Linked DNA regions of Methanococcus voltae. Each later gene encodes a partner of the first gene's protein in a complex. Links are inferred from orthologs where the notes say so. Each region holds a gene or a part of one and is shown in the gene's direction. Other genes may lie near its edges.

The links. Proteins that work in one complex are often made in the same cells at the same time.
Region 2: the proteins of psmA (region 1) and J3E06_RS02510 are in contact, whole or in part, in a cryo-EM structure (PDB 6HE5), measured with the Archaeoglobus fulgidus proteins. The link is inferred for Methanococcus voltae from one-to-one orthologs. Residues at the interface, in WP_010877997.1 of Archaeoglobus fulgidus: Ala30, Arg33, Gly34, Ala35, Asp51, Arg53, Val54, Lys66, Ser79, Gly80, Leu81, Val82, Met166; in WP_010879468.1 of Archaeoglobus fulgidus: Asp391, Leu392, Lys393, Gly394, Met396, Phe397, Val398.

What each region holds. Positions count from the first base shown.
Region 1 is NZ_JANUCR010000001.1:369,894-374,757, reverse strand. Bases 753-3,725 are described here. They hold psmA (archaeal proteasome endopeptidase complex subunit alpha), read left to right. Parts: upstream 753-1,841; coding sequence 1,842-2,609; downstream 2,610-3,725. Other genes in these bases: J3E06_RS01720 (ribosome assembly factor SBDS), read left to right, coding at 2,835-3,539; J3E06_RS01730 (type II glyceraldehyde-3-phosphate dehydrogenase), read right to left, coding at 753-1,205. In the rest of the region: J3E06_RS01735 (DUF2341 domain-containing protein), read left to right, coding at 1-19; more of J3E06_RS01730, read right to left, coding at 183-752; rpl37A (50S ribosomal protein L37Ae), read left to right, coding at 4,123-4,413; J3E06_RS01710 (DNA-directed RNA polymerase subunit P), read left to right, coding at 4,726-4,864. UniProt on the Methanocaldococcus jannaschii protein: Component of the proteasome core, a large protease complex with broad specificity involved in protein degradation. The M.jannaschii proteasome is able to cleave oligopeptides after Glu, Asp, Tyr, Phe, Trp, slightly after Arg, but not after Ala.
Region 2 is NZ_JANUCR010000001.1:531,126-535,020, forward strand. What follows is about bases 946-3,895. They hold J3E06_RS02510 (proteasome-activating nucleotidase), read left to right. Parts: upstream 946-1,786; coding sequence 1,787-3,004; downstream 3,005-3,895. Other genes in these bases: J3E06_RS02505 (multiprotein bridging factor aMBF1), read right to left, coding at 946-1,408; J3E06_RS02515 (nucleoside-diphosphate kinase), read right to left, coding at 3,097-3,501; purE (5-(carboxyamino)imidazole ribonucleotide mutase), read left to right, coding at 3,736-3,895. Outside these bases: J3E06_RS02500 (molybdopterin molybdotransferase MoeA), read left to right, coding at 1-541; more of J3E06_RS02505, read right to left, coding at 917-945. UniProt on the Methanocaldococcus jannaschii protein: ATPase which is responsible for recognizing, binding, unfolding and translocation of substrate proteins into the archaeal 20S proteasome core particle.

The sequences.
Region 1 (4,864 bases):
AATAGCTTCATATCTCTAACTTTTTTAATTTTTAAACATTTTTTTAAACATCTTTTATATTTTTAAACATTTTTTTAAAATATTTTTAATATTATTTTATAAAATGTTTTAACATCTAAAAAAATCTAAAAAATAAAAAGAATAGTGGTATATAAAATTAAAGTATTAAAAATATGGATATATTATTTTAATAAACCCATTGCTTTATTTGTCATTTCAATTGATTTAATGTTATCTTCTTCCATTTGCAACATAGCCCTTATACAATCTACGTTTTCAGGAATCACATCACTTTCTTGGTGTACTGCTTGCATCATAAAGATTTCATTGTCAATTACGTTTATACTTTCTTCCCAAACAGGAATTTCGTTTAAATCGTATCTCAATCTTCCCATATCTCTTGACATTTCAATTAAAGCTGCTGTTGAATCTAAACCTTCTGAAGCTTTCACGGTGAAAATTCTTGGCGTTTTAGCAATTGCATCTACTATATCGTCTTTTGTAGCTCCTGTAGTTTCAACCATTAATGAGTGCATGTGCATTAATGTTGTAGGTACTATAACAGCTGATGAAATAATTTTTCCTTTGAATTTTTTGATTACTGATTCTACATCTGGGCCGTGGTGTGAAGGTACATCTGTTGATGGTATAATTGCGTTAACAGGACCTTTTTTAGAGTCGTTAGGGTCTACCGCTCTTCTTATTAATACAACTCTTGCTTTTAAAACGTCTGTAATGGAATCTATGGCATATAATGACCTGCATAATCCTGTTGTATTACATGAAACTAATCTAATAGCATCTTTGCCATAACATCTATCGTAGCTCCACAATGAGTTAAAAGAGTCTTCTGCATCGTTTGCTTTTTCTCCACCCTGAATAATGGCTTTTACATTATTCTTTTTGTAAAGATTTTCAAGATTTTGTTTTCCTATCTTTTTAGGGGCTCCATCTACTACTAAATCAGCATCTTGAATCACATCATCAATTGTTCCGGATATTTCCAAACCTGCTTCTTCAAATAGGTGAGCTCTTTCAGGCACTGCAGCATATAATTTATAACCCTTCTCTAAAGCCATTTTTGCTTCAAAATCAGGTTTTGTTTTTGTAACACCAATTACTTCCATATCTTTTTGGCAAGCTACTGCATCAGCTACTCTTTTACCAATCGACCCATACCCATTTATTAATATTTTTGCTGTCATTACATCACCATTTTTCTTTTTATGTCCTATTTTCATCTTTATGTTATAATATGGTATATTATCGTATTACTTTTTAATTTTAAATATCGATAATTAAGGATGTTAAATTTTAATCTGTATCTCATATAATAATTTGTATCCTATGGTATTAATATTTTATATTGTTTTGTATTATCCTATATTATTGGAGGTAAATAAATTATTCTAAAATTATTAATAATTATAATAGTACAATAGTAAAGTAATATGACAATACAATAACATAATAATACTCTTAAAAACATACGAATAAATATTATAGATGATACACATATAAGTTAATAAATAACTTTAAAATATAAAATTATATAAAGGACTATATTCAATATTATAAGATATTTATAAACTAAATTATATCATATATTCTAAAATAAGGTAAGATATTATGTATTTAAATCTAATAAAAAAGAAATAGATAAATACAATTGAGAAAATAATAGTGTAATAACCAATATGAAAACTAAAACAAAATATGCTGATAAATTTGTATTTTATTATTAAAATTTATTATTAAAATTTATTATTAAAATTATGTAATTTAATTTTGGTTGACAATTAGACTAAAATAAAATAAAATATTGCGTATACAGGAGGAAGATTATGCAAATGGTTCCAGGAGCATCAGGATACGATAGAGCAATTACAATATTCAGCCCAGAAGGTAGATTATACCAGGTTGAGTATGCAAGAGAAGCTGTTAGAAGAGGCACTACAGCCGTAGGTATCAAATGTAAAGATGGTGTAGTTTTAGCAGTCGACAGAAGAATTTCAAACAAGTTAGTCGAAGTATCATCAATTGAGAAAATATTCCAAGTCGATGACCATATCGTTGCTGCTACATCAGGTTTAGTCGCTGACGCAAGAGTTTTAATAGACAGGGCAAGAACAGAAGCTCAAATAAACAGAATCACCTATGGTGAAAAAATAACTGTCGAGGCACTTTCTAAAAAAATCTGTGATATTAAACAAGCTTATACACAGCACGGTGGAGCAAGACCATTTGGTTTAGCACTTTTAATTACCGGAATTGATAAGCACAGTGCCAGATTATTTGAAACAGACCCAAGCGGTGCTTTAATCGAATACAAAGCTTCTGCAATCGGTTCAGGCAGACATGTAGCAATGGAACTTCTTGAAGAAAAATACGATGAAAATATCACTGTCAAAGAAGGTATGGACTTGGCAATATATATTTTAAACAAAATAAATCCTGAATTAAATGCTATTAGCGTAGATATGGCAATTGTAAAAGATAGTGAGAAATTGGTTGAGAAAAAATCAGTTGAAGAAATTGAATCAGTTATTGAATACGTTTCAAAAGCTATCGAAGATGAAAATAAAATTCAAGAAGAAAATGAAGAATAATATTTGAAGAAAATATATTTTAATAGGTTATTGTTAAAAAATAATTTAAAATAATAATTATTTTTCATTTTTACAATATTGGGTATTTACAATATTATAACTCTATTATTTAGTTCTACATTAAATTTATATTAAATCTATATTAAATTTGCATTATTATTTTATATTAGGTTATTTTAGTGTAAAATTATTTTGTTCGATAAAACAAGTGATAAAAGGGGTATTATGGCATCATTAGATAATGCGGTTATGGCAAGACTACAATCACACGGTGAAAAATTTGAAATATATGTCGACCCATATTTAGCAGCTAAATATAAGGAAAATCAATCATCTGCGGATATTTCAGACATTTTAGCATCAGAACATATCTATAAGGACATTGCAAAAGGAGAAAAAGCTCCTGATGAACTATTAATGAAAGTATTTGAAACTTTAGATGGTAAAAAAATTGCTGAAAAAATATTGATGAAAGGACAAGTTCATTTAACTGCAGAACAGCGAAAAGAAATGCAGGAACAAAAAAAGAAGCAAGTTATATCTTTTATTGCAAGGAATACTATTAATCCACAAACCGATACTCCTCACCCTCCAAAAAGAATTGAAAATGCTATGAATGAAGCAAGGGTTTCAATAGATTTGTATAAAAGTGCTGAAGAGCAAGTAAATGACGTGATAAAAAAACTTAGGTTAATTTTACCTATGAAATTCGAAAAAAGAGAAGTGGCTGTTAAACTTGGTGGGGAATATGCAGGTACACTATACCACTCTTTGGCAGAATACGGGACTATTAAAAAAGAGGAATGGATGGGGGATGGCTCTCTTGTGTTTGTGATTGAAATACCAAGTGGTATTGAAAACGAATTTTATATGTTTTTAAATAAAATAACAAAAGGTTCTGTTCAAACAAGAGTTTTAAAAAGATTATAAATCTTTCTAAATTTTTCCAATTTTTATTTTATTTTATTTTATTTTTATTTTATTTTTTAGGTTAATTTTTAATACAATAATGCACAGTTCAAACTTGTAGTTTGGATATAGTTTTATATATTAAAAAGCAATACTAATTTTAGATAAATCATATAGTTGTTAGATGGGTAATAATCTAAATTATGTGATGATTCTTGTAATATTTTATACTATAGATAAGTTTATATTGTAGTATAGGATATTCTATAGAGTAAATATATCGTGGATATGTGTAAAACTTAATTTAACATACAACAAATATTACGTGCCGAATTTGTGTTTTTTAAAATTCAACACGTTTATGTATTAAATGGGCAAATGCTCATTTTAAAAGGATTATGATTTAAATTTGTATAATTTAGAAATAAATCCAAAAATGATGAAGTAATTTAGTAGTAATGCAAAAGTTGCAAAAAATACTAAAGAATACTAAAGAATACTAAATCAATAAATAATAAATATATTAAATTTATGAAAAAACACGAAATTACAAATTAAAGACAAAAAGGATGTAGTTTCAATATTTTAATTATTAGGTGATAATATGGTAGAATACAGCCACACTAAAAAAGTTGGTTCATCTGGTAGGTTCGGACCAAGATACGGTAGAAAACTCAGAGTAAGATTAAGAAACGTAGAAATGAAACAGAAAAAAGCATACAAATGCCCTGTATGTGGATTCCCTAAATTAAAAAGAGCAGGTACTTCAATTTGGGTATGCTCAAAGTGTAATGCTAAATTAGCTGGTGGAGCTTACACCCCTGAAACAGGTTCGGGAAAAGCTGTTACAAAAGCTATCAGAAGAGTTATTGATAGTAAAAACAGAGAAATTTAATTTAACAAATATTCTTACTTATTTTATTTATTTTATTTTAAGATTTATGAAACTATTCAATTTTTTAAGACTAATTTTTAGATATAGATTAATTATATTGCTTATTTGTAAAAATAACATAAATATAGTATATCAATATAGTAGTTATGAATAAATAAAAATATATAACTTAAATTACTATGTATATTACTCATAATAATATTACATAAAATTTTAGACTTATAATGTTATAATTATAAAAATAAAATAATATATTATAAAAATAATATAAAAAAGAAGATAATTGACGGATAATTACATAATGGTGATAATATGGTAGAATACAGATGTTCAAATTGTCAAAGAATCATAACAATTGATGATATCGGTTCAAAAGCTAAATGTCCACACTGCAGTAATAGAGTATTAATAAAATTAAGACCTAAAATAGTTAAAAAAGTTCAGGCAAGAT
Region 2 (3,895 bases), 160 kb from region 1 along the record:
TGAAGACAACCCTGCTAAAATCAAAAAATGTATCTTAGAAATACTTTCTGAAAATGATATCTTAATGACTACGGGAGGCACTTCCGTAGGCGATAGGGATTATACCTTTGAAGAAATTAGCAAATTGGGAGAAATATTATATCACGGGATTAAATTAAGACCTGGAAGACCTGTTGGATTCTCTAAAATTAAACATACTGATACTATAAAATATGTTTATATATTCTCAGGATATCCAGTAGCGGCAGCAATTCAGTTTGAACTACTATTTAATAAATATTTCAAACCATTGCACACATTGAACCTACCATTAACCCGTAATTTCGCATCTTCTTTAGGTAGAACAGACATTATGAGAGTAAAACTCATAAAAAAGTCAGATATAAATACTAATTCAAAACTTTTTGCAGAACCTTTACGGATATCGGGTAGTGGAGTAATTTCTTCACTATCTTCTGCAGATGGCTATGCCATAATTGATGAAAATATTGAAGGCTATGAAAAAGGAGATATTATAACCATTTATTTATTTAAACAGTGAAAATATGACACCGATATTGGCAGTTAATATGATAATATCATTAATTATGGGTTATCATACAAAGGAAATGTCTTTTAAAAAAATACCCTTAATTATAGTGATAAATATTCTTATTTATTATATTGCATACCTTGCATTTAATAATTTCAATAATCTATACGTTAATTTAAAAAATATCGACAATAGTTTACTATTAGAAATTATAATACTATCATATATAGGCTATTATTTAGGCGCATATTCAAAAATAATTATAAAAAAAGACAGATATAGCAGATAATTTAAAAATAATAACTTATATATTAAATTAACTAATAAAATAGAGAAATAATAGATATAAAATATATAAAAGAAATATTGATTAATTGATTAATTCTATTTTCTTCTTTTAATTTTTACAAAATCACCTAATGTATAGGATTCATTTTTAACTTTTGTATCCTCATAAGATTCAGAATCTTCATATAATGATAATCCCAAACTGCTTTCGAGTTTTTTAACGTATTTTTCTTCAGGTTCTAATTCCCCACGCTCTAATTTATGTAATGTAGATTCTTTCATACCAATTTTTAAAGCAAGTTCCTTAGTATTCATACCTTTCCTTTCTCTTGATTCACGTATTAAATCTCCGTAACCTTCCACAACCACCTTTAAATCATCAAACATATCTTTTTTATGACCCATAGGTTTTTTAGCCTTCTTAGGTTTATCAATAGTAGTAGGTGTTGCATTATTTCGGGAATATCGAGAATATGTATTTGGAGATTTGCCAAATTTAGCACATTCTCTACATAACATCATTTCGACACCCTCTACTTTTGATTTATACAATTCTGATGTAATTTTACCGCAAAGTTCACATTCCATAATATCACCTTTAATATAGTTTATATTGAATTATATTATCTTATATTTTAACATATATATTATTGTATATTTTTAAATATAACCAAAATCTATTAATTATATATAGTTTAACTACTTATTTAATTACATATCTAATTTTATAATTCATAATCTACTTACACTAACTCAATTAAATATATAAATATAAGAACTTAGAAATGTATTAAAAATATATAAGTAGTATATAAAAAATATATTAAAATATAATATTTAATTGTAAAATAAATAAATACTATTTATTAAATATAACAATATTAATTTAAAGTGTATTGAAAATTTAAGTATTTTATATAAAATATTAAAATAAGGATACCTCTTTAAAAATCGAGGAGGCATAACATGAACTATCCTGAAGACTATTCAAGCGAAATAAACGAATTAGACCTTGATGAATACAAGGAAAGGAATTATATAATGGATTTGGAAAATAAAATATTGAGAGCTGAATTGAAAAATAAAGACATATCAAGAGAAAATAGTCAGCTTAAAAAAGAAAATGAAATTTTAAAAAGAGAATTGGATAAATTAAGAATCCCTCCACTCATAATGGGTACTGTAATTGACAAAATAAGTTCCAGAAAAGTAGTTGTTAAAAGCTCTACGGGCCCAAATTTCTTAGTAAATATTTCACAATTTGTAGACCCTGAAGAAATAGTGCCTGGCGAAAGAGTTTGTTTGAACCAGCAAACACTTGCGGTAGTTGAAGTTCTTTCCAAAGAAAAAGATTATCGAGCTATGGCTATGGAAATAGAAGAAAAACCTAACATTACATTTGATGAAATTGGTGGATTAAGCACCCAAATTAGAGACATTAAAGAAGTAGTAGAATTACCATTAAAAAAGCCAGAACTATTTGAAAAAATAGGTATAGTACCTCCAAAGGGTATTTTACTATACGGTCCACCGGGAACTGGTAAAACTCTTCTCGCAAAAGCTGTAGCTTATGAAACAAATGCTTCATTTATCAGAGTAGTAGGTTCTGAATTGGTTAAAAAATTCATTGGCGAAGGTGCTAAATTAGTTAGGGATGTATTTAAGTTGGCAAAAGAAAAATCTCCATGTATTATATTCATTGATGAAATTGACGCTGTTGCAAGTAAAAGAACAGAGTCATTAACTGGTGGAGATAGAGAAGTTCAAAGAACATTGATGCAATTATTAGCTGAAATGGATGGTTTTGATTCTCGAGGAGATGTAAAAATAATTGCTGCCACGAATAGACCTGACATCCTAGATTCTGCAATATTAAGACCTGGTCGATTTGATAGAATCATTGAAATAGCCAATCCTAACGAAGATGGTAGAATTGAAATCTTAAAAATACATACATCAAAAATGAATTTGAAAAATGTAAATTTAAGAGATGTTGCAAAATTAACTGAAGGAATGGTTGGTGCAGATTTAAAAGCTGTTTGTACTGAAGCAGGTATGTTTGCAATCCGTGAAGATAGGGAATATATTAAATTAAGAGATTTTGAAGAAGCTATCGAAAAAATTAAAAGCAAAACTACGCCTAAAGAAGAAATAAAACCACAAGTATCATTAATGTATGGATAATTGTTTAAAATAATATCCGTATAAAAAATAAAATTTAATATTTAATATTTAATATTTTTTAAATATTTTTCTTTTTAAAACGTTATAAAACGTTAATTTTTAAAAAATAAATTAATTTCTCTTTTTGCACTTTCTAAACTATCTGAAGCGTGTATTATATTATTAGGCGTACTTAATCCATAATCGCCCCTAATTGTACCCATTTCTGCTTCCCAGGGTTTTGTAGCACCGACCATTGTTCTAACATTTTTTATAGCATCTTCTCCTTCGATAACCATAGCCAAAATAGACCCAGATTTCATAAAAGATACTAAATTGTCATAAAAATCTTTACCCTTATGCTCTCCATAATATTGCTCTAAAATTATGTCATCCAATAAAATCATTTTCATTTCTACAATGTTAAAACCTTTATCTTCAAATCTTTGTATTATTTTTCCCATCAATTTTCTTTTTATTGCATCGGGTTTTAAAGCTACAAATGTTCTTTCAATCATTCTACAATCCCTCGTATGTTGAATTATAAACATATGAAATATGAATTCACACAAATATTAATGTTTTTATTAAGATTAAAACACAAAACTTATTAAATACTAAAAAATGAGTTGTTGAAATGAATTATTATTTTAGTATATTTCAAATATAATTAAATACCAAATGTACTAAAGAATAATATTAAAAGAATATACCAAAATAATAAATTAATAAATAAATCAGGATGGTAAACTATGATTACAATTATAATGGGAAGTAAAAGTGATATAAAAATTGCAGAAAAAGCAACAAACATTTTAAAAGAATTTGAGGTAAACTATGATGTTAATGTAGCTTCTGCACACAGGACACCAGCTTTAGTTGAAAAGGTTGTAAAAAGCTCAAATTCAGAAG